Regions from separate parts of the Pseudomonas sp. NPDC090592 genome, predicted to be linked through region 1. Evidence: riboswitches for the same ligand, from Rfam matches in the RefSeq annotation. Region 1 holds a riboswitch; the other holds the start of a gene.

Evidence for each region. Region 1 has a riboswitch for cobalamin ahead of ACIQUI_RS18155 (ABC transporter substrate-binding protein). Riboswitches for the same ligand answer to the same signal wherever they lie in the genome.
Region 2: it holds a riboswitch for cobalamin, as region 1 does, so the genes downstream of both, cobW (cobalamin biosynthesis protein CobW) here and ACIQUI_RS18155 (ABC transporter substrate-binding protein) in region 1, are expected to answer to the same signal.

What each region holds. Positions count from the first base shown of each region.
Region 1 is NZ_JBIVXJ010000019.1:102,363-117,095, reverse strand. It holds gene ACIQUI_RS18165 (TonB-dependent receptor) at 98-2,224, shown strand; gene ACIQUI_RS18160 (DUF1624 domain-containing protein) at 2,429-3,595, shown strand; cobalamin riboswitch at 3,696-3,895, shown strand; gene ACIQUI_RS18155 (ABC transporter substrate-binding protein) at 4,005-5,015, shown strand; gene ACIQUI_RS18150 (FecCD family ABC transporter permease) at 5,015-6,031, shown strand; gene ACIQUI_RS18145 (ABC transporter ATP-binding protein) at 6,028-6,816, shown strand; gene ACIQUI_RS18140 (pseudoazurin) at 6,834-7,268, shown strand; gene ACIQUI_RS18135 (OprD family porin) at 7,265-8,602, shown strand; gene ACIQUI_RS18130 (GNAT family N-acetyltransferase) at 8,801-9,298, opposite strand; gene ACIQUI_RS18125 (hypothetical protein) at 9,429-9,908, shown strand; gene ACIQUI_RS18120 (diguanylate cyclase) at 9,968-11,539, shown strand; gene ACIQUI_RS18115 (ParA family protein) at 11,768-12,544, shown strand; gene ACIQUI_RS18110 (DUF2946 family protein) at 12,701-13,111, shown strand; gene ACIQUI_RS18105 (TonB-dependent receptor) at 13,180-14,733, shown strand, end outside.
Region 2 is NZ_JBIVXJ010000005.1:130,679-145,411, forward strand. It holds gene ACIQUI_RS06105 (sigma 54-interacting transcriptional regulator) at 1-634, opposite strand, end outside; gene ACIQUI_RS06110 (hypothetical protein) at 977-1,243, shown strand; gene ACIQUI_RS06115 (VWA domain-containing protein) at 1,350-1,916, opposite strand; gene ACIQUI_RS06120 (ATP-binding protein) at 2,018-3,028, opposite strand; gene cobN (cobaltochelatase subunit CobN) at 3,030-6,791, opposite strand; gene cobW (cobalamin biosynthesis protein CobW) at 6,795-7,862, opposite strand; cobalamin riboswitch at 7,962-8,176, opposite strand; gene ACIQUI_RS06135 (glyoxalase superfamily protein) at 8,278-8,655, shown strand; gene ACIQUI_RS06140 (hypothetical protein) at 8,652-9,011, shown strand; gene ACIQUI_RS06145 (branched-chain amino acid aminotransferase) at 9,490-10,509, shown strand; gene ACIQUI_RS06150 (multidrug/biocide efflux PACE transporter) at 10,704-11,132, opposite strand; gene ACIQUI_RS06155 (c-type cytochrome) at 11,304-12,629, opposite strand; gene ACIQUI_RS06160 (GMC family oxidoreductase) at 12,641-14,410, opposite strand; gene ACIQUI_RS06165 (gluconate 2-dehydrogenase subunit 3 family protein) at 14,447-14,733, opposite strand, start outside.

The DNA.
Region 1 (14,733 bases):
CGGGCGCAGGCCGGTATCCGTGCACGCGCTTGCCTGTACGGTACGCCTTTGCGTGTTTTCCACCGGGATCCATTCATTCCTGCAGCAATGGAACGACATGTCCCGTATGTTCAAGCTTCACCCCCTGGCGGCCTGCCTGGCCGTCGCCCTGCCAGCCTTGGCTGAAGACCAGACCCCGCAGCCCCTGGCCCTGCCCTCCACGGCCATTACTGACACCCTCGACAACCAGGGCATCGACCTGGCCACGCCAACCCAGGCCGGTTCGCGTCTCGGCCTGAGTGCCCTGGAAACGCCAGCCAGTACCAGCAGCATCAGCGCCGAACAGATCCAGCAACGCAACAACCTCACGGTGCAGGATGCAGTAACCCGCTCGCCGGGCATCACCTTTGTCGGCTCCCCGGGCGACGGCGGCACAGGCCTCTCTGCGCGCGGTTTTGCCGGGCACAGCTCGGTGATGACGCTGTTCGACGGCGCACGCCTGTACACCGGCGCCGGCACCCAGACCTTCCCGGTCGACCCGTGGATGGTCGAGCGCATCGATGTCATTCGCGGTCCGGCTTCGGTGCTGCATGGCGAAGGCGCCACCGGTGCGGTGGTCAACGTAATCCCGAAAAAACCGTTAACGGGTGAAGTGCGTAACCACCTGCGCCTGGGCTACGGCTCGTGGGACCGCCAGCAGCTGGGCCTGGACAGCGGCGGTAGCCTCAGCGAGCGCCTTAGCTACCGCCTGACCCTGAACCAGCAGGCGGGTAACGGCTGGGTCGACCGCACCCCTTCGCGCAGCCTGGCCGTGAGCGCCGCGCTGCGCTTCGATGCCAGTGACAACCTCAGTTTCACACTGGCCCACGACCGTGGCGATGCGGACCCGGCCAACTACTACGGCACCCCGCTGATCGACGGCCACTACCGCAGCAGCCTGCGCAAGAAAAACTACAACGTGCAGAACGACGTGCAGCACTACGTCGATGAGTGGACCCGGCTGAACACCGACTGGACGCTGAACGACCACCTCAGCGCCAGCAACCAGCTGTACTACATCAAGAGCCGCCGCCACTGGCGCAACGCCGAGAACTATGACTGGGACGCCGAGCGCCAGCAGTTGCTGCGCGGCAGCTACCTGGAAATCAAGCACAACCAGGAACAGTTCGGCGACCGCCAGACCTTCACTTTCGACCACACGCTGTTCGGCCTGGCCAGCAAGACCGTGGTCGGCGCCGAGTACAACAAGGTGCGTTTCAACGTGGACAGCAACGCACCCTACAACGACGTGGGCGGCGACTACATCGACCCGTGGCAACCGCAACCCGGCTGGTTCCACAGTGCCTCGCCACTGCGCCCGCAAACCTTGTCTACCACCCACACCTTCGCCTTGTTCGCCGAGAACCACCTGCAGCTGAGCGACAAGCTGTCGTTGGTCACAGGCGTGCGCCGCGACCAGAACCACATCGACCGCGACAATCTGGTCGATGGCAGCCGCAGCGACCACAGCCTGCAAGGCGGCAACTGGCGCGTCGGGCTGGTGTATGCGCTTAGCGACGACCTGTCGCTGTACGGCCAGTACTCCACCAGCGAGGAAGGGGTGAACAACCTCATCAGCCTCAGCCCGAGCCAGATGCACTACGACCTGACCGAAGCGAAGCAGACCGAGGCAGGCGTGAAGCAACGCTTCTGGGAAGGCCGTGGGGAATGGACGTTGGCGGCCTACCACATCGTCAAGAAGAAGCTGTTGGTGGACGACCCGCTCACCCACGAAAAACAGCAGGCTGGGCAGCAGACCTCCGACGGCCTTGAGGCGACCCTGGAACTGGCGTTGCCACACCAATGGCAGGTGTCGGCCAACGCATCGCTGGTGCGCGCCCGGTATGACAACTTCGACGAAATGGTCGGCGGCGTGGCGCAGGACCGCGCGGGCAACCGGCCGGCCAATGTGCCACGGCGCACTGCCAACCTGTGGCTGAGCAAAGGCTTTGGGCAGCAGGTGCAGGCCGGGATTGGTGCCCGTTATGTGGATGAGCGTTTTGCCGACACTGCCAATACCCAGAGCGCGCCCGGGTACACCGTGGTGGATGCCAATGTTGCCTGGCAGGTGTTGCCGGATGTGCGGCTGGGGTTGCAGTTGAACAACCTGTTCGACCGTGAGTATGTGCAGTCGGCGTTCAGTGGGCAGCAGTGGTTGATGGGGATGCCTCGGTCGTACTTTGCGACGGTGGACTACAGCTTCTGATCTGAGCTCGCCTGCACTGGCCTCTTCGCGGGCTCGCCCGCTCCCACAGGGATATCGCAGCCATTGAAAGCCGTGGTGTACCTGTGGGAGCGGGCGTGCCCGCGAAGAGGCCCGCTCCCGCAACACAAAAACCTCTACCAACAGATAACCAATTAGTTATAAGATAACGTTTCACTTGACATCCATTCTTATCAGCGACCCTCCATGACAAGCGCCAGCGCCACCCCCACCCTGCTCACCCAACGCCTGCAGAGCATCGACGCCCTGCGCGGCCTGGTGATCCTGTTCATGCTTCTGGACCACGTCCGCGAAACGTTCTTCCTGCACCGCCAGGTCAGCGACCCGATGAGCATCGACACCACCGAGCCGTCGCTGTTCGTCAGCCGCACCCTGGCCCACCTGTGCGCACCGGTGTTCGTCCTGCTGACCGGCCTGTCGGCCTGGCTGTACGGCGAGAAGTACCAGGGCCGTGGCGACGTTTCGGCGTTCCTGTTCAAGCGCGGGCTGTTCCTGGTAGCGCTGGAGTTCACCCTGGTCAACTTCGCCTGGACCTTCCAGCTGCCGCCCAGCGTGATCTACCTGCAAGTCATCTGGGCCATCGGCATCAGCATGATCGCGCTGTCGCTGCTGGTATGGCTGCCACGCGCCGCCCTGCTCGCCCTGGGCGCCGTCATCGTCGCCGGGCACAACCTGCTCGATGGCCTGCACTTTGGCGTGGAGTCGAGCCTGCACGTGCCATGGGCGATCCTGCATGACCGTGGCTGGCTGGAGTTTTCCGACACCCTGCGCCTGCGCACGTCTTACCCGGTGCTGCCGTGGATCGGCGTCATCGCCCTGGGCTACGGCCTGGGCCCCTGGTTCGCCCGTGGCAGCGAGGCAGGCCAACGCCAGCATCGCTTGCTGCTGGCCGGGCTGATTGCATTGCTGGGCTTTGTCGTGCTGCGCATGCTCAACGGCTATGGCGAGGCGCCGTGGAGTGGCTACCCAACCTTCACGCAAACCGTGATGAGCTTCTTCAACATCACCAAATACCCGCCATCCCTGCTGTTCCTCGCCCTGACCCTCGGCTGCGGCCTGCTGTTGCTGCGCGCCTTCGAGCGCGCCGGCCAGGCACGCTGGATCAGCGCACTGGCGGTGTTTGGTGCAGCGCCGATGTTCTTCTACCTGTTGCACCTGTATGTACTGAAGCTGCTGTACCTGGCCAGCGTGGCACTGCTGGGGCTCAACCAGGGTGACTATTTCGGCTTCGACAGCATCGCCTCGGTGTGGCTGGGTGCCCTGCTGCTGGCCGCTTCGCTCTACCTGCCAGTGCGCTGGTTCGCCCGCCTGAAGGCGCGCCGCCGCGACATCAGCTGGCTGAAATACTTCTAGCTGCAAGCTGCAAGCTGCAAGAGGGGGAGCGTACGCCAGCTGGCTTCTGCTTGAAGCTTGAAGCTTGAAGCTTGAAGCTTGAAGCTTGAAGCCGAAGGCGTCTAAGATGCGGGCCGCCGGTTTCCACCACGGAATTAATAGGGAATCCCAGGCCCGCCAACACGGGCCAAACGGAACTGCCCCCGCAACTGTAGGTGCCGAGCCTGCTCCATCGATGCCACTGGGCGCAATTGCCCGGGAAGGCCGGAGCCGGGCCATGACGCACCAGTCAGGAGACCTGCCGGCATACATTCACCAACCGGCGGGGTGTCCGGGATTGGCCATCTGTGTTGCCCCTGCCAACGGCGGGGCGCGGCGATGCCTGTCCGTGCGTTCCTCACCCGAACTGTCCGATAGGAGATCGCTCAACATGCTACCCCGTTTCGCCACCCTGCTCGCCGGCCTTGGCCTTACCGGCATGGCCCAGGCCGCTGCCACCCACTACCCGCTTACGGTCGAAAACTGCGGCAAGCCACAAACCTTCGCCCAGGCGCCGCAACGCGCCGTCACCATCGGCCAGGCCGGCACCGAAATGCTCTACGCGCTGGGCCTGGGTGACAAACTGGCAGGCACCTCGTTGTGGTTCAACAACGTATTGCCCGAATACAAGGCGCAAAACGACAAGGTGCCGCGCCTGGCCGACAACGACCCCAGTTTCGAAGCCGTAGTCGGCAAGCGACCGCAACTGGTGGCGGTGCAGTTCGAGTGGATGGTTGGCGCACAGGGCGTGGTCGCTACCCGCGAGCAGTTCGACGAACTGAAGATACCCACCTACCTGCTGCCGTCGGACTGCGAAGGCAAGGACAACCTGGTCGGCGCCGACGGTACGCGCTTGCAAGCATTTCAGGTAGGCAGCATCTACAAAAGCGTCAGCCATCTGGCCGAGATCTTCGATGTGCAGGACCGCGGCAGCGCCCTGAATGCCGAGCTCAAAGGCCGCCTGGACGGCGCCAAGGCACAGCTTGCCGGCAAAGACCTGTCCGCCACATCGGCACTGTTCTGGTTCTCCAGCGCCGACCTGGACATCGACCCTTACGTGGCCGGCCGCCAGGGCGTTGCCGACTTCATGCTGCGCACCCTGGGCGTACGCAACGTGGTCGAATCCACCGAGGAATGGCCCACCGTAGGCTGGGAAACCCTGGCCAAGGCCAACCCCACCTGGCTGATCATCGCCCGCATGGACCGCCGCCGCTTCCCCGCCGACGACTACCAGAAAAAGCTGGAATTCCTGCGCAGTGACCCGGTAACCCGCAACATGGACGCGGTAAAGCACAACCGCATCATCGTCCTCGACGCCGACGCCATGCAGGCCGGCATCCGCCTGTTCAGCGGCCTGCAAACGTTGTCCACGGCCTTCGCCAGCGGTAAAGCGGCCCAGTGATGATTCGCCTGCTACCTTACATGGCACTCGCCCTGGCGGCACTGCTGGCCGCCCTGCTGGCCGGCACCGCCATCGGCGAGACCAACCTGTCCCCCAGCGTGGTCGGCCAGGTGTTGGCCAATCACCTGTGGCAGGCTGGCTATCCGGTAGACCCGATCGACGCCGGCATCGTCTGGAACTACCGCCTTACCCGCACTCTGGTTGCCGCCGCTTGCGGTGCCGGATTGGCCACTTGCGGGGTGATCCTTCAGGCGCTGCTGCGCAACCCGCTGGCCGAGCCTTACTTGCTGGGGCTATCCGCCGGCGCCTCCACCGGCGCCGTGCTGGTCGGCCTGCTGGGGCTGGGCAGCCTGACGTTGAGCATGTCTGCCGGGGCCTTCATCGGGGCCTTGGGTGCATTCGCGCTGGTGCTGGTGCTGGCCCGCGCAGCCGGGCCAGGCAGCAACAACGCCCAGGTGATCCTCGCCGGCATCGCCGGCTCGCAACTGTTCAACGCGCTTACCGCCTTTCTCATCACCAAGTCGGCCACCGCCGAGCAGGCCCGCGGCATCCTGTTCTGGCTGATGGGCAACCTCAGCGGCGTGCGCTGGCCGTCGGTGTGGCTGGCCGTGCCGGTGGCACTGTTCGGGCTGGTGGTGTGCCTGTTGCACCGCCGCGCGCTGGATGCCTTTACCTTCGGCACCGATTCGGCTGCGTCGCTGGGCATTGCGGTGCGGCGCACCCAGCTGCTGCTGATCAGCTGCGCGGCGCTGGTGACGGCCGTGATGGTCTCGATCGTTGGCGCCATTGGTTTTGTCGGGCTGGTGATTCCCCATGCCCTGCGCCTGCTGCTGGGCCCCGGCCACAGCCGCCTGCTGCCCGCCAGCGCATTGGGCGGCGCGCTGTTCCTGATTGCCGCCGACATGCTTTCGCGCACCTTGATCACCGGCCAGGTGATCCCTGTGGGCGTGGTCACCGCGCTGATCGGTGCGCCAGTGTTCGCGCTGATCCTGGTCAGCCGCCGGGGGCGCCCATGACCGTCATGACGGCAGTACAATTGCCGCCCTTGAGTTGCCAGGGCCTGGGCTTGAAACTGGCCGACAGCACCGTGCTCTGTGACATCGGGTTGAGCGTTGTTGCGGGTGAAACACTGGGCATCGTCGGCCCCAACGGGTCGGGCAAATCGTCCTTGCTCAAGGTGCTGGCCGGGTTGCGCAAGCCAGCCAGTGGCAGTGTGCAGCTGCTTGGCGAGCCGCTGGCGAAAATGCCCCGCCGCCGCATTGCCCAGGCCTTGGCGCTGGTCGAGCAACAAGCCGATACACTCGATGCAATCAGCGTGTTTGACGCCGTTGCCCTGGGCCGTACGCCCTGGCTTTCAGCGTTGACGCCGTTCTGCGTACAAGACCGCGCCATCGTCGAGCAAGCGCTCGCCGACCTCGACGCCCTGCACCTGCGCACACGCCTGTGGGGTTCGCTGTCGGGTGGCGAGCGCCAGCGCGTGCACATCGCCCGTGCCCTGGCGCAGCGCCCGCAGGTACTGCTGCTGGACGAGCCGACCAACCACCTGGACATCCAGCATCAGCTCAGCCTGCTGCAACAGGTTCAAACGCTGCCGGTGACCACCCTGGTGGCCCTGCACGACCTCAACCAGGCGCTCACCTGCGACCGCCTTGCAGTGCTCGACAAGGGCCGCCTGGTGGCCCTGGGCAAACCGCTTGACGTCCTCACCCCCGAGCGCCTGCTGAGCACTTTCGGCGTGCATGCGCATTACCTCACCGACCCTTTCGACGGCGCGCGCATCCTGCGCTTTCGCGCCCCCTGAACCAGGAAGTTCCACACATGCTGTTGCGCCCTGCCGCCCTGCTGCTTGCCAGCGCCCTGCTTACACCTGCCGCACTGGCCGAGGTGCATGAAGTGAAAATGCTCAACCGCGGTAGCGCGGGTGCGATGGTGTACGAGCCGGACCACCTGCGCATTGCCCCCGGCGACACCGTGCGCTTTCTGCCCACCCAGAGCGGGCACAATGCGGCCAGCGTGAGCGGCCTGCTGCCCAGCGGGGCCGAGCCATTCAAGAGCAAGTTGAACCAGCCGTTCGAGCAGACCTTCAACGTACCAGGCGTGTATGGCATCCAGTGCATTCCGCACCTGGCAATGGGCATGGTGATGGTGATCCAGGTGGGTGATGCGCCGGCTGCCGAGTTGCCGCCCAGCCTGCCCGCCAGGGCCAAAGCCCGCTTTGCCGAGCAGTTGCACAAGCTAGGGGCTGGGCAATGAGCTGGCGCTTGTTGGCACTGCCACTGCTGGGGGTGGCACCCTTTGCCCTGGCCGACTCTGCCCAGTCGCAAAGCAACGGTCTGGTCGAAGACAGCAGCTGGAGCGTGCTCAACCGCAGCGTGTTCGACCAGCGTGACTACAAGCATGGCGGGCGCAACGGCGCTGCGAGAAATGCCTACAAGCCGCGCAGCGAACGCAGCGGCAAGGCTGAGGAATGGGCCTACGGTTTGATGGGTACCTTGCAGTCTGGCTTTACCCAAGGCCTGATCGGTGTGGGTGTCGATGCCCACGCCTATCTGGGCGTACAACTCGACAGTGGCGGCGGGCGTGCAGGCAAAGCGCGCTTGCTGGGCGTGGATAACGACGGGCACCCGAAAAACGAATACAGCCGTGCCGGCGCGGCACTGAAACTGCGGGTGTCCAACACCGTGCTGTCCTATGGCGAGCAACGGGTCAAAACCCCAGTGTTCAGCTCCTCCGACAGCCGCCTGCTGCCCGAGACGGCAACCGGCTTTTTCCTCACCAGCAACGAATTCGACACGCTCAAGCTGGTGGCCGGGCACTTCAACGAAAACGCCGACCGCAATGCCTCCAGCCACGACCAGGGGTTCGTGGTGAACTACTCCAACGGCAAGCAGGGCAACAGCTTCGACCTGGCCGGCGTGGTCTGGAACCCCGGCGCCGCCTTCAGCGGCAGCCTGTACACCTCGCGCTACGAGGACAGCTGGAACCAGCACTACCTGGGCAGCACCCTCAGCCATGCGCTGGATGACCGTCGCAGCCTCAGCCTGGACCTAAACCTGTACCGCACCACCGATACCGGCAAGGCGCTGTCCGGGCGCATCGACAACACCACCTGGAGCCTGGTCTCGCGCTACAACCAGGGGCCGCACGGTTTCAGCCTGGGCTGGCAACAGGTAGACGGCAACACCCCGTTCGACTACGTGACGCGCGGGGCCATTTTCATTGCCAACGCCGTGCAGATGTCGGACTTCAACGCACCGAACGAGAAATCATGGCAGGCACGTTACGACCTGAACATGGGGGCTTATGGGGTACCGGGGCTGAACCTGACGGCGTTGTACGTGCGCGGGTTCGATATCGACGGCACACATGTCGACCCCAATGGTGGGTATGCGTACCTGGGGTATGGCAAGGGCGGCAAGCATTGGGAGCGAGACCTCGAGGCGCGCTACGTGGTGCAGAGCGGCAAGGCCAAGGGGACGACGTTCTCGGTGCGGCATAACGTACACCGGGGGAACACGGCGCAGGCGGAACTGGACGGCGACCAGATACGGTTGGCCGTGGAGTGGCCGTTGTCGGGTGGGTTCTGACAGACCGGGTTGCGCGATCCCTGTAGGAGCGGCCTTGTGTCGCGAAAGGGCCGCGAAGCGGCCCCAGGATCTTTCAGGCAACCGAACTGCCAGCAGGCAGCAGCCCCCACTCCGCCCGCTCCTGCTCACTCATCATCGCCACCACCTCGGCAAACGTCAGCGCCAGCTCGGAACTGACATTGCCAAACACCCCACAAATCAGCGTAATTGCAGTTGCATGTGCGTGGTCTGCCAGACCGGGTCTTGTTCGACATCCACCACCATGAACCCTTGCCGCTCCCAGAACGCAATCGCACCCGGCAGAAACGGATGCGTATGCAGGTACAGGCAGCCGATACCCGCCTGTTCCGCCCGCTCGCGCAAGGCAGCGAACAGCGCGCCAGCCAGGCCATGCCTACGGTAGGCCGGCAGCACGAACAAGCGGACCACCTCGACAACCTGCTCAGCACGGTAATCAAGCTGGGCAAAACGGTGATCATAGGGCAGGTAACCGATCACCGCGACCAGCCGCCCTTCATCACGGGCTTCAAGAAAGCATCCCGCACCGTCCAGGTAGGCGTCGGCAAAGTGCGCAAGGTCGCGCGGCAATGGCGCCTGGGCAAGCATCGGGAACAGTTCGCGGCGAGCGCTGTCGACAAATGCGACGACTTCGGCAATGGCGGCGCGCGCCACAGGTTGCAGGGTCCAGTTCGGCATGGGGCTGCTGGCAGTGGTTGGAGGCCACGGTTCTACCCCAGCACGCCGCACAAGGCAAATCATAAAGCTGCGCCTGGCCAGGCGCAGATCGGTATAATCGGCCGTCTTCAATGCCCGACCAGGCCACGCCATGCCTTGCTTCCAGAAGTTGCTGTTGCCGTTGCTGCTGACTGCCGCCCTCACCGCCTGTGACCAGAAGCCCTCCCGTGAAGAGCAGATCCTTGCCCAGCTTCCGCTGCAGGACGCCTATACGCACAACATCGAGCGCATGGCCGCATTGCTTGGCCGTACCCACCCGCAGCTGTCACAGGCCACCATCCAGGATGTACTGCGCAAGTACCTGACCGTCGAGGACCAGCGCCAGGACCTGTTCCGGCTGTACAGCGAAAAGAACTTCAGCGATGACGAGTTCGCCACCATCGTTGCTGCCACCCAGGACCCGGCCAAGGCGCGCGCCCTGGAAAACACCGAAGCCGGCAAGCGCCTGAGCGAAAAACTCACGGCCCTGATGCGCGAAACAGCACGCGACGCAAAGGTGCAGGCCTTGGTCGAGCAGCGCATGCAACAGGTCGAAGACGAACTCGATGCGCTGGAAAAGGCAGGTTCTTGAACGCGTCACGCAAGGTTATTCCCATTTCGTAGCCTTTATCCGCTACCTCGAGGTCAGGATTGCCACACGCCAAGCACGGATTGCGCCTGGATCTGCGCACACTCATTCTGGTGCTCTGCGCCCTAACTGCGTTGGTCATGCTGTGCGCCAGCTACTTTGCCAGCTACCGGGTGCAGCGCCAGTTGTTGATCGACCACTCGCTGGAAGCCAACCGGGTATATGCTGCGAAGCTGGCAGCCATCACCGAAACCTTTATCGGTAACGCGCTTCAACAACTTTCGTTCAGCGCGGGTGTACAGGGCCGACAACTGGCTGATGCCCAGGCCATGCAGGCGGAGACTGACCGTGTACTGGGCCAGAGCATGGCCTTCAACTCCACGTTCGTGCTCGATGCCGACGGCGTACTGCTGGCAATTTCCCCCGCCCCACTGCGGCACCTGGTTGGCAGCCGCATGCAGTCCCCCGGCGTTCAGGAGGCGCTGCGCGAGCGTCGTCGGTTGGTGTCCACACCCTACGTGTCAGCTGCCGACAACCTGGTGGTGGCGCTGTCACAACCCATTTTTGATAGCAGTGGCCGCTACCTGGGGTATGTCGGCGGCAGCCTGTACCTGCGTGAGCGCAACATCCTCAACAGCCTGCTGGGCGAGCACTTCTACAAGGACGGTTCGTACCTGTATGTGGTCGACCGCAACCGCCGCCTGCTGTACCACCCCGACAGCCAGCGGGTGGGCACGGTGGTGACCGGCAATACGCTGGTTGACCAGTTGGCGACCCTGGACAGCGGCACCCGACAACTGATCAACAGCCAGGGTGTGGAGATGCTCGCCGGCTTCGCCACCGTCCCCAGCGCCGGCTGGGGCGTGGTGGCGCAGCAGCCGCTGGCACAGACGGTAACGCCACTGAGCCACCTGGTGCTCAACGTGGTAGGCACGTCTGCGCCCCTGGCGCTGGTGGGCTGCCTGCTGCTGTGGTGGCTGGCCATGACCATCGCCCGGCCACTGTGGCAGCTGGCGGCCGGCGCCCGCTCGATGGACCACGCAGGCACCGCCGAGCGCTTGCATCGCGTGCGGGCCTGGTACTTCGAGGCCGCCGAACTCAAGCGCGCCCTGCTGTTCGGGCTGAACCTGCTGCAGGAACGCATCGGCCGGCTCAACCGCGACGCCCAGACCGACCCGCTGACCGGTCTCGGCAACCGCCGCAGCATGGAGCTCAGCCTGTCGTTACTGGAAGCCGAACGGCGAGCCTTTGCCGCCATTGCGCTGGACATCGACCATTTCAAGCGAGTCAATGACAACCATGGGCACGACGTTGGTGACCAGGTGCTGCGAAAGCTGGCAGAGCTGATGCGCCGTTGTTGCCGCGAGGGTGACCTGCTGTGCCGCACCGGTGGCGAGGAGTTCTTGATGCTGTTGCCGGGGGCCAGCCTGGAGGCGGCGGCGGCAGTGGCCGAGCGGCTGCGCGTCACGGTTCAGGATACGCCGGTGGAGCCTGTAGGTGGGGTGACCATTTCGCTGGGGGTGGCGCGCTGGGATGGCGAGGCTGGGGGTGAGCCTGCGCAAGTGTTGGGCGAGGCTGACCGGGCGCTTTACCGGGCCAAGCAGGAGGGGCGCAACCGGCTGGTGGTTGCTTGAGCGTCTTTTTCGTCTGTGCCGGCCTCTTCGCGGGCTTGCCCGCTCCCACAGGGTTCTGCCCAAGGTTCGAAACCTGTGCAGTACCTGTGGGAGCGGGCAAGCCCGCGAAGAGGCCGGCACAGGCAAGTATGAAACCTGCAGTTGTAACAATGCTTGTCATAAAACTGTCGTGTTGCCGTCATAGGATTGACCCCAACCTGACATTTTCTCTTCATGGATGAGCGTCTCATGCGTCGTGTGGTCTTCAATCAGAAAGGTGGCGTCGGTAAATCCAGCATCGCCTGCAACCTCGCCGCCGCCAGTGCCGCCGAGGGCTACCGCACCTTGCTGGTCGACCTCGACCCGCAGGCCAATGCCACCTACTACCTGACCGGTCTGGTCAACGACGCCATTCCGGCCGGCATCGCCGATTTCTTCCGCCAGACCTTGTCGCCGGTCACCGCCGCCGGCAAGAAGCACCGCGTGGCAATCACCGAAACCCGCTACAGCAACCTGCACCTGGTCACCGCCAGCCCCGACCTCAGCGACCTGCAAAGCAAGCTGGAGAGCAAGTTCAAGATCAACAAACTGCGCAAGCTGCTGGTGGAGCTTGGTGAGGACTACGAGCGCATCTACATCGACACCCCGCCAGCACTCAATTTCTACACCTTCAGCGCGCTGGTGGCGGCCGAGCGCCTGCTTATCCCGTTTGACTGCGACAGCTTCTCGCGCCAGGCCCTGCACAGTGTCATGGCCGAGGTCGAAGAACTGCGCCAGGACCACAACCCGGCGCTGCAAGTGGAGGGCGTAGTGGTCAACCAGTTTGCCGGGCGCACCGCCCTGCACCAGACCCTGGTCGAGCAGTTGCGCAGCGAAGGTTTGCCCGTGCTGCCGGTGTACCTGAGCAGTTCGATCAAGATGCGTGAATCGCATCAGGCGTCGGTGCCGTTGGTACACCTGGCGCCACGGCACAAACTGGCGATGGAGTTTGTCGATTTGCTGGATGTGCTGGAGCGGGCGGCCTGACAGACCTTGGGGGCGCTTTGCGCCCCTATCGCGACAGCCGCAATGTGACGCGATCCTGTAGGAGCGGCCTTGTGTCGCGACGGGCTGCAACGCAGCCCCAAAATCCCGAAGTAAAAGCACTACCCGACCGTTCATCCGAATGGTAGATTCCCCGCCATGAAAACCACCCGCCATACACGCGCACTGACGGCCTGGACGCTCTATGCCAGCGTCCTGTTCAGCCTGTTGCTGTGCGGCCTGCACCATGGCCAGATGGGCGGCCTGCGCCTGGCCGGGCTGGAAGGTGGCTTCTGCTCGGTCAACAGCGAGCACGGCGTGGCCATCGACCTGGACGGCGCGGGTGGTGACCAGCACATGGCCCAGCTCGACTGCCCGGTGTGCTCCTCGTTCGGCCTGGCGGTACCACTGAGCAGCGGCGGCTGGTCGTTCACCCCGTCGCAGGCCGTGGCCAGCTCGCCCATTGTGGTGCGCAGCTGGGCGCAGCCGCCACCGCGCTATCAACGCCCCGCCCTCAACCCCCGCGCCTCCCCCAGCGTCTTCCCCGCAGCCGTACTTCATTTCGCCTGACCTCAGCCGGGCGCGCCTGCGTGCGCGCTCGCCGTCAGCCATGACCTTTGCGTGGAAGACACACCAACATGCTTCGCAAAACCTCCCTGGTGCTCCTGATGGGCACCTGCAGCTTCGCCTGCGCTGAAAACGCCCCCGTGGAACTGGGCGCCACCACCATCGACGGCGAGCGCGACGCCGCCACCGGCGTACAACTGGACGAGCCGATCCGCACCGGCTCGCGCCTGGGCCTCACGGCGCGAGAAACACCTGCCTCGGTCAGTGTTTCGGACCGCCGCCTGATCGAGGAGCGCGGTGCCAAGGACAGCCAGGACGTGGTCAACGCCATGACCGGGGTGAATGCCTCGGCCAACCCGGGTTTTGGCGGCTTCGTCGCCTACCGCGGCTTCACCCAGAACCAGGTCACCCAGTTGTACAACGGCATCAACCTGGGCTACAGCAGTGCTACCCGGCCCGTGGATGCCTGGGTGCTCGACCGCGTCGAGCTGATTGGCGGGCCCTCCTCGTTCCTGCATGGCGCAGGCGCAGTGGGCGGCTCGATCAACTACATCACCAAGCTCGCCAGCCGCGACCAGCAGATCATTGACGGGCGCATACGCTATGGCAGTTTCGACGACAGCGAGGTGGCGTTCGGTATCAACCAGGCACTGGCCAGCAACCCCGCCGATGCCCGCCATTTCATGCGCCTGGACTTCAGCCGTGGGCACGGCAACGGCTACGTCGACCGCAACGAACGGCACACCGACAGCCTGGCTTTTTCGCTGCTCAGCGACCTGGCCCCCAACCTCACCCACACCCTGGCGCTGGAGTACCAGGAAGACCGCGAAGACAGCCCCTACTGGGGCTCGCCGATCCTACCCGGGCGCAGCACCATGAAAATCGACAAAAGCCGCCGCTTCGAAAACTACAACGTCGCTGACGGCCGCTATGAGCAACGGGTACGCTGGCTGCGCTCGATCCTCGACTACCAGGTCAGCGATAGCACCAGCGTGCAGAACACGCTGTACCAGTACAGCGCCCAGCGCGACTACCGCAACCTTGAACGCTACGCCTACACCGGCAATGGCCAGGTGCAACGCAGCAGCCCTTACCTGCAACGCCACGACCAGAACTTGCTGGGCGACCGCATCGAGCTGCGCCACGACAACCAGTTGTTCGGCCTGGCCAGCCAATGGTCGCTGGGGCTGGAATACTCGCGCATGCGCCAGACCCTCTACCCCACCTCGGGCAGCTGGAGCGATGTGGTCGATGCCGATCACTTCGAGCCCGGCAGCTTCGATGACATCCCGGGCGTGAACGCCGGCCTGACCAAGCAACGCCGCCACGAGGTGAGCAACCGTGCGCTATTTGCCGAAAACCGCCTGCAACTCACCGAACGCCTGGCCCTGCTCACCGCCTTGCGCTACGACTACCTGGACATGGAAGTCACCAACTACGGCGCAGTGACACCCACCTCACCGGCCTATTTCGAGCGGCGCTGGGAACCGCTGTCCGGGCGCATCGGCCTGACCTATGCGCTGACGCCTTCGGCCAGCCTGTATGCGCAGTACAGCACCTCCGCCGACCTGCCTGCCGGTTCGCTGGCGGCAGCGACCTACTCCAATGTGGGGCTGTTCGACCTG
Region 2 (14,733 bases), on a different contig from region 1:
TTTCATGGCCGAACAGTTCCGACTGGATCAGGTGCTCGGGAATGGCGCCGCAGTTGATGGCGATGAACGGTTGCTCGCTACGTTGCGACTGCCGGTGCAGGGTACGGGCCACCAGCTCCTTGCCGGTACCGCTTTCACCACGGATCAACACAGGTGACTCGGTGGGCGCCAGCTTGCCCAGCAGCTTGCGCAGGTCTCGAATGGGGCGGCTTTCGCCCAGCAGTTCGTGGGTGGACTCATCCACCTTGGCTGCCCCTTTGCCACGCAGGCGCGCCATGCCGAAGGCCCGGCCCAGGGTGACCTGCACACGGGAGACATCGAACGGCAAGGTATGGAAATCGAAGAACCATTCGCAGACGAAATCGCCGAATGCCGGCATCCGTAACTGTTCGGCGCTGAGCACGGCGATCCATTCGGTGTTACTGCGCTTGATCATGTCCTTGACCGCATCCGGTTGCCTCAGGTGCGAAGCCTGCAAGCGCAACAAGCCCACGTCACAAGGATGATCCAGCGCCGCGCCGAGCATGCAGCTGTCTACATCCCAACCTGCGTTTCGCAGGCCAGGCAACAAACGGTGGCAGTCGTCGCAGGGGTCGACGATGAGCAAACGGCGTTGAGCGGCAAGCTGTAGCATGACCGATCCTTGGCGCCAGTTTTTGGTTTTATGAAGTAAAACAGCAAGTTGTGGCGCCTGTTAAACAGTAGCAACGAAGTTGACAGTTCCCAGTACCGTCTGTCTGCCGACGCATTTTTTTACAAAGTGCCACGGGAATTTTCGCGTTTTATCGACATCACATGGCGGCGCAGGCAACAACGGATTTGCCCCTGACAAAAAAATTTACACCTATTGTGTGACTTGCCCCCGGACAACGAGCATCAGTACACATAACCCCGCGCTGCACTTCGCGATGAATGAGGCGACTTTGAAGCAACGCGGACTTAACTTCGATGTTTGGGACCATAGAGAGACCGAACCATGAATGCCCCGCTCCGTGTCAACGAAGCACTGCTGATTGCCGACCACGCCTTCGAACCTTTCCAGTGCGTAGCCTGGGATGCACCCAACGGTACTGGTGAGCTAAGCCTGGCAGTGATCGACCGGACCAGCACCCGCATCGGCAGCAAGCAGGTGTCCTCGCGTATCTATTCCGACCCTGCCCAATGGGCCAGCCTGATCGAGGAAGTGCGCGCCGAACTGTGCGAAAAAGGCTACGACCTGCAACCATGGTCGATGCCTAAGTAATAGCACCCGGCAAACCAAGTGCGTGCATCGCCACGCACTTGTTCGAATGCAAAGTTGCTGCCCTGGCAACTTTCTCTATTGCGACATAGTGTCGCGCCACTCCGACTCAGCCCAAGACTTTGAATTGCTGCAAGTGCTGGTAATCGGCCTGCAATTGCTCAGCCAGACGCTGTGCGCGCCCAAGACGAACGGGCGCCAGTTCCATATCCACCAATAAAGTTGCGCAGGGCATGGGCTGTACGGTGTTCCAATGCTGCAGCCGACCATCGGTAAACACCAGGCAACGCAACGCCTCTTCCGGGTGGGCACGCTGGCGTGCCTGTAGCCAGTGCCGTGCCTGTTCCAGTGCGGCGATCAGCGGCGTACCACCACCGGCGCCCAAGGCTTGCAGCCAGGGCTGCAAGGCCGCCGAAGCCTTCAGACCATGGCGCTGCCATTGTGGCGTGCGCCCGCTGGCGGTCAGCAGGGCGAGCCGGGCGCGCTGGCGATAGGCCTGGTCGAACAGGGCCGCCAGCAGCCCTTTGGTCTGCGCCAGCGCCTGATGGCGACGGGTCGAGGCCGAAGCATCGACAATCACCAGCCACAGCTCTGCGGGTTTGGCCTGGCGCAGTTGCCAGCATAAGTCCTGGCGCAGGCGTGGTCGCCCTTTGAGCAATGTCGGCAGCCAGGCCACTCGCCCGGCCGCCGCACTGCGCGCCCGGCCACGGCTGGCCCCGGCCTGCCTGCCCGCGCCTGGTCTGGCATCCGCCCCTTTGGCAGGTGGCTGGCGAATGCTCAGGGCTTTTTTGCCCAGTTCGGCACCTCACGCCGCGCGCCGCTGGCTACCGGAAGTGCCGGCAATGCCCCCCAGTCACCCTGCCCGCCCTGTTCGCCGGGGCTGCCTGAACCCTGCTGTTCGGGCTGTTGCGGCGCCGCCGGCGGGTTGGCCTGGGGGGGAACGCGCCGGCGATGGCGCAAGGCAAACTCGGCCACGGCATCGACATCCGCTTCCTCGATGGCCGCACCACCGCGCCAGGCGCAATGGGCGCGCGCGGCACGCAGCCAGACCAGGTCGGCGCGCAGGCCGTCGACACCCGCGGCGTAGCAGCGCTCGGTGATCCACGCCAGCGCCTGATCATCCAGGGCAATGCCATCCAAGGCATGGCGCGCCGCCTGGCAGCGTTCACGCAGTTGCGCCTGGGCCGCAGCCCATTGCGCGCAGAAGGCCTGCGGGTCGCTGTCGAAGGCCAGCCGACGGCGAATGATCTGCTGACGGGCTTCAGGCTCAGGCAGGCCTTCAAGGGCGACGTTCAGGCCAAACCGGTCAAGCAACTGCGGGCGCAGTTCACCCTCTTCCGGGTTCATGGTGCCGATCAGCACGAAGCGGGCGCTGTGCCGGTGCGAAATGCCATCGCGCTCGATGCGGTTGGTGCCACTGGCCGCCACATCGAGTAACAGGTCGACCAAGGTGTCAGGCAGCAGGTTGACCTCATCGACATACAACACGCCGCCGTCGGCCTGGGCCAGCACACCCGGGGAAAACTGCGCCTTGCCCTGCCCCAGTGCGGCATCCAGATCGAGGGTACCGACAAGCCGCTCTTCGCTGGCGCCAAGCGGCAGGGTGACGAACGGACCCTCGCCAAGCAGGTCGGCCAGGCCGCGGGCCAGGGTGCTCTTGGCCATGCCGCGTGGCCCTTCGATCAGCACGCCGCCGATCCTGGGGTCGATGGCGGTCAGGCACAGCGCCAGTTTCAGGTCGTCGGCACCGACCACTGCGGCCAGCGGGAATTGTACGGGTTCACTCATTTCAAGCCTGTTCCTCGCCGTCGAGCAGTTGCGCCTCAAGGGCTTCGCGGTAGTCGCCCGGCGCCTGCCACAGGCCACGCTGCTGGGCCTCCAGCAGGCGCTCGGTAAGGTCGCGCAGGGCCTCGGGGTTGTGCTCGCGCATGAAGTCGCGGGTGGCCGGGTCGAGCACGTAGGCATCGGCCAGCCCCTGGTAATGATGGTCGTCGATCAGGTGCGTGGTGGCGTCGAAGGCGAACAGGTTGTCGACCGTCGCCGCCATCTCGAAAGCACCCTTGTAGCCGTGGCGCTTGACTCCGTCGATCCACTTGGGGTTGAGGGCACGGGCGCGGATGACTCGGTTCAGCTCCTCCTTGAGGGTGCGGATGCGTGGCCGGTCGGCCTGGCTGTGGTCGCCGTGGTAACTGGCCACTGCTGCACCGGACAAGGTTTCCGACGCGGCCAGCATGCCGCCCTGGAACTGGTAGTAATCGTTGGAATCGAGCAGGTCGTGCTCGTGGTTGTCCTGGTTCTGCAGCACCGCCTGCACCGTGGCCAGGCGCTGGGCGAACTGGGCGCGGGCCGGGGTGCCTTCGTCACTGGCGCCGTAGGCGTAACCACCATGGTTGAGGTAGACCTCGGCCAGGTCGTCACGGTCGTGCCACAAGCGCCCGTCGATGGCGTTCTGTACCCCGGCACCATAAGCACCGGGCTTGGCACCGAACACCCGCCAGCCGGCCTGGCGCGCGGCCTGCTCGGCGTCCACACCCTGCGTTTGCAGTGCCACACGCTCGCTGCGTACGCGCGCGGCCAGGGGGTTGAGGTCGTCGGGTTCGTCCAGTGCCGCGACGGCCTGCACGGCTGCATCGAACAGGCGGATAAGGTTGCCGAAGGCGTCACGGAAAAAGCCGGAAACACGCAAGGTCACATCCACCCGCGGGCGGTCAAGCAGGCTCAGCGGCAGGATTTCAAAGTCGTCGACGCGCTGGCTGCCAGTGGCCCACACCGGCCGCACGCCCATTAGCGCCATGGCCTGAGCGATGTCGTCGCCGCCGGTGCGCATGGTCGCCGTGCCCCACACCGACAGGCCGAGCTGGCGCAGGTGGTCGCCGTGGTCCTGCAGGTGGCGCTCGAGGATCAGGCTGGCCGAGGCAAAGCCCAGGCGCCAGGCCGTGGTGGTGGGCAGGTTGCGCACGTCCACGGTATAGAAGTTGCGCCCGGTGGGCAGCACGTCGAGGCGCCCACGGCTGGGCGCACCGCTGGGGCCGGCCGGTACGAAGCGGCCGGCCAGCGCTGCCAGCAAGCCGTTCATTTCGGCGATGCCGCAGGCGTCCAGGCTGGGAGCGACGGCGTCGCGCAAGGCCTGGATCACGTCGTGCACCGGCTGCCATTCGCTCAGCGCGGGTAACTGTGCGTTGCCTTCCAGCGCCTGCCCGATCACGTGCAGCGCCAGCAGTTCAAGGCGCTCGCGGGTATCCCCACAGGTGCGCCAGGGCTCGCTGCTCATGGCCTGCAACTGCTCTGGGCGTATGCCCTGCCACGGTTGCCCCAGCTCACAATCGAGCGGGTCGAAACCTGGCACCAGCGCCTTGGCCAACGCCCGCAGCAGGCTGGCATTGCCGCCGCGACCGTCGCCACGCTCCACCCGCAGCAGCGCCAGCAAGGTATCCAGGCGCAAGCGGCCTTCAGGCGACTGGCCGAACACGTGCAGGCCGTCGCGAATCTGTGATTCCTTAAGATCGCACAGGTAGGTGTCCAGGCGCGGCAGCCACACGGCAGCATCGTCCAGTTGGCCTTCCAGTTGCAGCTCACGGTCGATGTGGTTGGCCTTGACCAGTTCCAGGATGTCGCGCTGCAACTCCCGGGCTCGGCGCGGGTCGAGCATCTGTGCCTCGTAGAACTCGTCGGCCAGCTGTTCCAGGTGACGCAGCGGGCCATAGGTTTCGGCGCGGGTCAGGGGCGGCATCAGGTGGTCGATGATCACTGCCTGGGTGCGACGCTTGGCCTGAGCGCCCTCGCCCGGGTCGTTGACGATGAACGGGTAGATGTTCGGCAGCGGGCCCAGCAAAGCGTCTGGCCAGCACTGCGCCGACAGGCCGACACCCTTGCCGGGCAGCCATTCGAGGTTGCCGTGCTTGCCCACGTGGATCACCGCATCGGCGGCAAAGGCATGGCGCAGCCAGAAGTGAAACGCCAGGTAGCCGTGCGGCGGCACCAGGTCCGGGTCGTGGTAGACCGCGCTGGGGTCTACCTGATAACCGCGGGCCGGCTGTATGCCGACGAAGGTCAGGCCATAGCGCAGGCCGGCGACCATCAGCCTGCCGCCGCGGTACATCGGGTCCTGCTCGGGTGGCCCCCAGCGTTCCAGCACGGCCTGGCGGTTGGCCTGTGGCAGGCGCTCGAACGCGGCCTGGTAGTCCGCCAGGCTCAGGCTCTGGGCGCAGGGGCGCTGGTCGAGGTGGTCGAGGTCGTTGGTGACGCCGCCAAGCAACTGGTGGATCAGCTGCGTGCCACTGCCCGGCAGACCCGCCAGCGGATAGCCCTCGGCCTGAAGTGCCTTGAGGATGTTCAGCGCGGCAGCGGGCGTGTCCAGGCCGACGCCATTGCCAATGCGGCCATCGCGGGTCGGGTAGTTGGCCAACACCAGGGCCACACGCTTCTGGGCATTGGGCAGGCGCGCCAGCTCGACCCAGCGGCGGGCCAGTTCGGCAACGAAGTCCATGCGTTCGGGGTGGGCGCGGTAGCACACCACATCAGACTGGCTGCGCTCGCTGCGCCAGGCCATGTCCTTGAAACTGACAGGCCGGGTAATGATGCGCCCGTCCAGTTCAGGCAAGGCAATGTGCATCGCCAGGTCACGTGCCCCCAGCCCCTGCTCGCTGGCTTCCCAGCCGGGCTGGTTGTCTTGCGCGCAAATGGCCTGTAGCACCGGGATGTCGCGACGGAACGGGCGCAGGTTGGGCCGCTCGGGGCTGGACAAGGCAAAACCGGTGGTATTGACCAGCACCTCGGCACCGACCTCGTCCAGCCAGGCTTCGACCTGCTCCAGGCAAGCGCTTTCCTTGAGGCTGGCCACGGCAATCGGCAGCGGGTTCAGCCCGGCAGCCTGGAGGCGCTGGCAAAACACATCAATGAACGCAGTGTTGGCCGCCTGCAGGTGCGAGCGGTAGAACAGCAACGGCGCCACCGGGTGTTCGGGATGCCAGTGCGGGTACCAGTCTTCCAGCACGGCACTACCCTTGGCCGGGTGATACACGGCGGTGCGCGGTAAGGGTTGCGGCTCGTCCCAGGCATAATCGCGGCCCAGCCACTGGCTGGCCAGGCAGTTGAACAGGTTGATGGCGTTGGCCTTGCCGCCCTGGCGCAAGTAATGCCAGAGGCGCTCGGCCTGCTCGCCGGTGACGCTGCCCAGGCTGGTCAGTTCCGGGTCCGGGCGGTCATCGCCCGGCACCAGGATCAGTTGCACGCCACGGGCGGCCAGCTCGACCAGCTGCTCGACGCCATAGCGCCAGTAGCCAACGCCACCGTGCAGCGACACCAGGATGACCTTGGCATGGCGCAGCACCTGGTCGACATACAAATCGACCGAGGCGTGGTTCTGCACCTGCATCGGGTTGGCCAGGCGCAGACTGGGGTAGCCTTCGGGCAATTGCTCGGCGGTGTCGGCGAGCAATGCCAGGTGTGAATCGCCGCTGCAGAGAATCACCAGCTCGGCGGGTGTCTGGCCGAGGTCGGCAATGCTGTCATCCGGCACGAAGCCGCCGGGCTGGGTCCGCAGCAGGTGCATGGGTCAGGCGCCCAGGGCCTGGCGCAGGCGCGCTTCCAGCTGGGCAGCGTCCAGGTCCTGGCCAATCAGTACCAGGCGGGTAATGCGCGGCTCGTCGGCGCGCCAGGCGCGGTCGAAGTGCTTGTCAAAACGGGTACCCACGCCTTGTACCAGCAGGCGCATCGGCTTGCCCGGGATGGCGGCGAAACCTTTGGCACGCAGCACGCCGAACTCCACCACCAGCTGCGTCAGGGCGTCGAGCAGCAGGCTTTCGTCGGCCTCTGGCAGGTCGATGGAGATGGAATCGAAGGCGTCGTGGTCATGGTCGTCATGGTCGTCGCCATCGTGGTGCGAGTCGTGATGGGTACGGCGGCCATCGATATGCGCCTCGGACTCGGCGCCCACGCCCAGCAGCACTTCCAGTGGCAGCTTGCCGCTGCTGGCCTCGATCACTTTCACGGCCGGTGGCAGCTCTTCAGCCACTTCGGCACGTACCTTGGCCAGGCCTTCGGCGTCGATCAGGTCGGCCTTGTTCAGCACCACCAGGTCGGCGCTGGCCAGTTGGTCGGCGAACAGTTCGTGCAGCGGCGATTCGTGGTCCAGGTTAGGGTCCAGCTTGCGCTGGGCATCGACCTGGTCCGGGTAGGCGGCAAAGGTGCCAGCGGCCACGGCCGGGCTGTCGACCACGGTGATCACTGCATCGACGGTGCAGGCATTGCGGATTTCCGGCCACTGGAAGGCTTGCACCAGTGGTTTGGGCAGCGCCAGGCCGCTGGTTTCGATCAGGATATGGTCCAGGTCGCCACGGCGTGCCACCAACTCACGCATGACCGGGAAGAACTCTTCCTGCACGGTGCAGCACAGGCAGCCATTGGCCAGCTCGTAGACGCGGCCACTGGCCTCTTCTTCAGTGCAACCGATGCTGCACTGCTTGAGGATTTCGCCATCGATACCCAGTTCGCCGAATTCGTTGACGATGACCGCAATGCGGCGGCCCTGGGCGTTGTCGAGCATGTGGCGCAGCAAGGTGGTCTTGCCCGAGCCGAGGAAGCCGGTGACGATAGTGACGGGAAGCTTGGCCAGTGTTTTCATGTCGCATTGCCCTTGGCAGTATGGCGCGGGCATGCAGGACGACAGCCGCGGGCCAGGCCGGCCGGGCGTGTTCGCCACCGGATCACCCCGCCCGGTTGAAAGTCGAAAACGTTGCGAGGCAGGTCTCCTGGCTTGCACCGTTCCATTTGCCCTTTATAAAGCAGGCTGTGGCGGGATGACGCCTTCCCGCGCGCGTGCGCAGTGGCTGTGTCGATCCGTTGTCGGTGCTTACAGTTGCGGGGGCAGCCGCGGCATGTACCGCGTTCCCGTCTTAGCTTCGGCCTGGCCGAAGAACCTCGAAGTGGCAAGGCTACGCAGTGGCTGGCGGGTGGTCAACCGTTGCGGCTGGCTGGCTGACCACAAGGCGCGCAACTGCGCTACAGTGACACCCTCACCCACGGCCACGGACGCCCCCATGCACCTCGCCCCCGCCATACCCGTACTGCGCATTTTCTCGGTCGACAAGGCCCGCGAGTTCTACCTCGACTTCCTCGGTTTCAGCGTCGACTGGGAGCACCGTTTCAGCCCCGACCTGCCGTTGTACCTGCAGATTCACCGGGACGGCCTGATCCTGCACCTGTCCGAGCACCATGGTGATGCTTGCCCCGGTTCCACGGTATTCGCCCGCATCGACGACCTGCGCGCACTGGAGCGCGAACTGCAGGCCAAACGGTATGGCTATGCCCGGCCAGAGGCAGAGCGACTGGACTGGGGATTGCAGATGCAGGTGCACGACCCGTTCGGCAACCGCTTGCGCTTTTGCCAGCAGATCGATGACGAGGCCAACCCTTGAAGGCCATGGGCAAACGCGAAATGGCCAGGCTGGAGCGAGAGCTGGTCGCATGCCTGACCGAAGCCTGCGAAACCGCCAAGGCAGAGATCGTCGGTTTCAGTTGGCTGACCCATCGGCTTGATCCTGAGGATTTTCCGGCCAGCCTGCGCATTACCTGGGTATTCGAGCAAGAAGCCGACAAGGCGGCTGCGGTCGCGGGTGACGCCAAGGTGCGCATGCTGGCACTGACGGAGGTGGCGTTGGAGCAGGCTGGGATACAGCTAGACCATCCAGCGTGGCATGTGCGGTTTGACAGTGAACAAGCCTGCCAGCAGAGCCACGGTGGGGACTGGGGCAAGCGCTTGAAGGGGCGCTGAGCGTAGGGCGAAACATTTGCTGCGCCCATGAGATCGAGCGCCGCCCGCGCGGCGCTTCGCGGGGCAAGCCCGCTCCCACATTTGTTGCAACGTGCCCATGCCTGTGGGATCGGCGTTGTCCGCCTTGGCGCATGTCTTGAGACAGGTGGGGCGGCGGCAGCGCCCACCGGGAAATCGAGTCGAGCCAACGAAGCTGACAACCATGGCCTGACAGGTTTGGCACGTTGCAACAAATGTGGGAGCGGGCTTGCCCCGCGAAGCGCCGCGCGGGCGGCGCTCGATCTCATAGGCGCTGCAAATCTTTCGCCAAACACCTCCCAGCCCCCCTGCACTACCCGCGCCAGCCCCCAAGCAATGCATTGCAGGCTATCAATTCGTGACTGGCCGTTCCCGATCTGCCACGGATGTATTATGGTGGCGTGGTGCGCATATAACAGCAGCCCGAGCGATCGGGCACTTGCAAGACAATGAGGGTGTCATGAGCAACGAAAGCATTAACTGGGACAAGCTGGGTTTCGACTACATCAAGACCGACAAACGCTACCTGTCCGTATGGCGCAATGGCGAGTGGGACAAGGGCACCCTGACCGAAGACAACGTCCTGCACATCAGTGAAGGCTCCACTGCCCTGCACTATGGCCAGCAGTGCTTCGAAGGCCTGAAGGCCTACCGCTGCAAGGACGGCTCGATCAACCTGTTCCGCCCGGACCAGAACGCTGCCCGCATGGCACGCAGCTGCGCCCGCCTGCTGATGCCGCAGGTGCCGACCGATGTGTTCATCGAAGCGTGCAAGCAAGTGGTCAAGGCCAACGAAAAGTTCGTGCCACCGCACGGCAAAGGCGCCCTCTACCTGCGCCCGTTCGTGATCGGCACCGGTGACAACATTGGCGTGCGCACCGCCCCCGAGTTCATCTTCTCGGTATTCGCCATCCCGGTTGGCTCGTACTTCAAGGGCGGCATGAAGCCGCACAACTTCCAGATCTCCAGCTTCGACCGTGCCGCCCCACAAGGCACCGGCGCGGCCAAGGTCGGTGGCAACTACGCCGCCAGCCTGCAGCCGGGCGCTGAAGCGAAGAAAGCCAACTTCGCCGACGCCATCTACCTCGACCCGCTGACCCACACCAAGATCGAGGAAGTGGGTTCGGCCAACTTCTTCGGCATTACCGCCAACAACGAGTTCGTCACGCCGAAATCGGCATCGGTACTGCCAGGCATTACCCGCCTGTCGCTGATGGAACTGGCGCAATCGCGCCTGGGCCTGACCGTGATCGAAGGTGACGTGGAAATCAACAAGCTGGACCGCTTCATCGAAGCAGGCGCTTGCGGTACCGCGGCGGTGATCACCCCGATCGGTGGTATCGAGTACAACGGCAAGCTGCACGTGTTCCACGACCTGGAAAAGGTCGGCCCGGTTACCCAAAAGCTCTATAACGAGCTGACCGGTATCCAGAGCGGCGATGTCGAAGCACCGGCAGGCTGGATCGTCAAGGTCGCCTGAGGGGCCTTGGCGGTATGAAAGCGGGGCATGCCAGCAATGGCATGCCCCGTTTTTTTGACATTCACGACCCTGTGGGAGCGGGTTCACCCGCGAAGCAGCCGCCGCGGTAGGGTGGCACCGGCTGCACCGGTGTTCGCGGGCAAGCCCGCTCCCACAGAGACCGCGCGTGCATTCGTACTCGCGAGAGCGCCAACTTATGCCAGGCGGCGCTGCATCAGCAAGTGCCGGGCTTTGTCGAACGCCCAGTTGTACAGCACGGTGTAGGGCAGGATGACCACGAAGAAGCCCAGTTCGACCATGAACGCCTGCAGCAGCGAGATATCCAGCATCCACGCCGCCACCGGCAGGCACCACACCACCAGCCCGGCCTCGAAGCCCAAACCGTGCACAAAACGCGCACTGGCTTTCCAGTGGATGCGTTCGGTTTGCACCCAGCGATCGACCAGCGCGTTGTAGACCATGTTCCACAGCATGGCGATTACCGACAGGGTCACTGCCAGTGCGCCTGCCGTCGCCAGCGACTTGCCCATCACCCAGGACAACAGCGGTGCGCACAGCAGCACGGCGAACAGTTCGTAGCCCACGGCGTGTACCAGGCGTTCGGTGAAGGAGACCGTTTTCATTGCAAATTCCATCCATTGCGTAAGTCGTGCCCCTATTTTCTTTGACGAAACCGATACTCACCACATAGCTACCATCGGTTTTATCAATAGAATGCGCTACTTACATCCCTCAGGCTTCTAGCACCATCCTTGGCAAAGAAAGCCGAGGTTACTTGCAACTGTGCCTCGGCACTAAGGGTGAGCGTGCAGCTCTGCACGCACGCTGCGCACTTGCTCCGCCGTCACAGTCGAGGCCTGGTTCGACCAGCCCTGGCGCAGGAAGGTTGCCAGTTCGGCCACTTCGGCATCGTTCATGCGCTCGGCAAAGCCGGGCATCGGCAGCACCGAAGGCGCACGCTCGGTCGACGGCGTCGCCGCGCCGGCGAGGATCACGTGCAACAACGCATCGGCATTGGCCGCATTGACCACCGAAGCGCCGTCCAGACGCGGGAATACGCGCTCTGCACCCTGACCGGAAACAAAGTGGCAGGCCCCGCAGTTGTCGATGTACAGCCGCTCCCCCAGCGTCAGGCCCTTGGCCGCGGTCAGCTTGGCGGTGGTCGCCGCGCTGCGGTCGGCCTGCTGTTGGTACGCAGGGCCATTGGCAGGTGTCAGCGATTTCAGGTATGCGGCCATGGCCTGCAGGTCTGCATCGCTCATGTGCGAGGTGCTGTTGGCGATCACGTCGGTCATCTCGCCAGCCACCGAGGCCTTGGCGTTACGGCCGCTGCCCAGGTATTCGACCAGCTCTTCCTCGCTCCAGTGCGGCATGCCGCGCAGGGCCGGGACGTTCCAGCCGTTCAGCTCGGCACCGGTAAGGTAGCCGCTGGCCGAATCGTCCAGGCCCTTCTCCTGCATGGTCAGAGCGCGAGGGGTGTGGCACGAGCCGCAGTGGCCCAAGCCTTGGACGAGGTAAGCACCACGGCTGATCTGAGCATCACCGCCAACGACCGCAGCAGTTGCCTCGGGCCCCGGCGAGAAGATCGCGCGCCAGTAGGCCAGCGGCATGCGAAGCGACAGCGGCCACGGAATGTCGTTGGCCTTGTTCGGCTGCTCGACCGATGCCACGCCCCGCATGAAGTAGGCATACAGCGCCTGGGTGTCTTCATCGCTGACCTTTGCATAGGACGGGAACGGCATCGCCGGGTACAGCGCGCTGCCGTCATGGCCAATACCACGACGTACCGCGCGCTCGAACTCGCCATAGGTCCAGTTGCCGATGCCGGTGTTCTTGTCCGGCGTGATGTTGGTGGAGTAGATGGTGCCGATCGGCGAGGCGATGCCCAGCCCGCCGGCGAACGGCTTACCGCCATCATGGCTGGTGTGGCAGGCCACGCAGTCACCAGCACGGGCCAGGTAGGCACCTTTCTCGATCAGCGCCGGGGTCACGGCCTGGGTCAACTGCGCGGAGGCGTCACCGGAGCGGTTGAGCAGGCCGGCGACGATCCACGCCAGCACGGCGGCCATTACGGCGACACCCAGCACGATCGACAGGATGGAACGGGATTTGATGGTCATGTTCTCGTTCCTCACGCCTGCACCAGCGGGCCAGGGTTCTTCAGGTACTGGTCCTTGATGGCCTGGGCCGCGAACAAGGTCAGGGCGCCGATCATGGAAGTCGGGTTGGCCTGGAAGTTCTGCGGGAAGGCGTTGCCGCCCGGCACGAACACGTTGTGCACGTCCCAGCTCTGCAGGTAGCGGTTGAGTGCGCTGGTTTCCGGCGAGTCACCCATGATTGCGCCACCGACGTTGTGGGTGGACACGTACTTGGTGATATCCCAGTGCGAGTCCATGCCCAGGAAGCTTTCGCTGTAGCTGTCTGGGTTCAGTTCCCTGGTGATGTCCAGCACGATCTTGCGCAGGTGCTGCTGCAGCTTGAGTTCGTTCTCCTTCCAGTCGAAGGTAATGCGCAGCAGCGGCTGGCCCCACGGGTCCTTGTAGGTCGGGTCGAGGTCGACGTAGTGGTCGCGGTACGACATGCAGCCGGTGGAGATGCTGATCTTCATCGAATGGCCGTACCAGTCCTGCATGCCTTCCTTCCAGCCCTGGCCCCACTCCGGCGTGCCGGATGGCAGCGCGGTGCCGATCGGCGTACCAGTGGCTTGCGAGCTGTGGATCTTGGCGCCGCCGATGAAGCCCAGGGACGGGCCGTCGAAGTTGCCCGGGGAAACGTCGTTGAACATCTGCCCGGTGGCACCGGCGGTGGCGAACGGGTTGAAGTGCTTGTCCTTGAAGAACAGCGTGGCGCCGCCGTTGCTGAGGAACGCGTAGTTGCGGCCGATGGTGCCCTTGCGGGTGACCGGGTTGTACGGCTGGCCGATGCCCGACAGCAGCATCAGGCGCACGTTGACGAACTGGAACGCCGCCAGCACGACGATCCTGGCCGGCTGGAACACCTCGTTGCCCTGGGCATCGACGTAGGTGATGCCCTTGGCGGTCTTGCCGTCCGGGTGCAGTTCCACACGCAGGACGTTGGCGTTGACCCGGTAGTCAAAGTTGTCCATGCGCTTGAGCGCGTCCATCACCGCCGTCTGCGGCGAGGCCTTGGAGTAGTTCAGGCACGGGTACTTGCTGCAGTACCCACAGTAGTTGCAGGGCGCGATCTGGTTGCCGTAGGGGTTCTTCCAGGCCCGCGACACGTTGGCCGAGGGGTTGGGGAACGGGTGGTAACCCAGCTTGCGCGCGGCGTCGGCGAACATTTTATTGTTCAGCGTATCTTCCAGCGCGGGCAGCGGGTACGGGTTGGAGCGCGGGCCTTCGAACGGGTCGCCGCCTACCAGGATCTGGCCGTTGAGGTTGCCGGTGTTGCCCGACAGGCCGCAGATTTTGTCGAACTTGTCGAGGTACGGCTCGATCTCGTCCCAGGTGAACGGGAAGTCACCGATGGTCATGTCGCTTTGCAGGATGCCCGGGGCATAGGCCTGGTCGGCGTAGGTCTTGAGCTTGATGTCGGTCGGCGTCGGGCGGATCAGCACGCCGGTCCAGTGCAGGCCCGAGCCACCGACGCCAGTGCCGGGCACGAAGGCGCCCCACTGGCGGGTCGGCAAGGCGGTGCCGTTGAGGTTGTGGCGCACGGTGAGCGCGCCGTCCTTGGGCGTGACCATGATCTTGTTGCGCACGCCGTAGGCGTACTGGTCAGCCGGCTTGGGGTAGGCGAAATCGGCGTTGGTGCGGTCTTCACCGCGCTCGAAAGCGCGCACTTTCAAGCCTGCCTGGGCAAGCTCGATGCTCATCAGCGAGCCGGCCCAGCCCAGGCCGACGACGGCGACGTCGACTTCGTCATTGGTAATGTGTGCCATAAAAAACCTTGAATGCTGTAACTCGAAGCGAAGGGATCAACCGCGTTGGCCGGTCAGGCTGACCGGGCCGAGGGGGTACGGGACGTTGTGTTGGGCGACCCATTCCAGGTAGCTGGCCCGGGCACCGGGAAAGCCAATGGCAATCCACGCCTTCATGCCCTTGTTGCCGCCGTAGATCGGGTCGGCCAGCCAGCCCTGGCGGCTGTGGTTGAGCAGTTCGCCGAAGAACAGCTTGGCCTTGAGCACGCTTTCGCCATGGGCGGCGAAGTCGACCTGGCCGGCTTGCAGCTTCTTCAGCGCATCATCGCGCTTGCCAAGCTCCA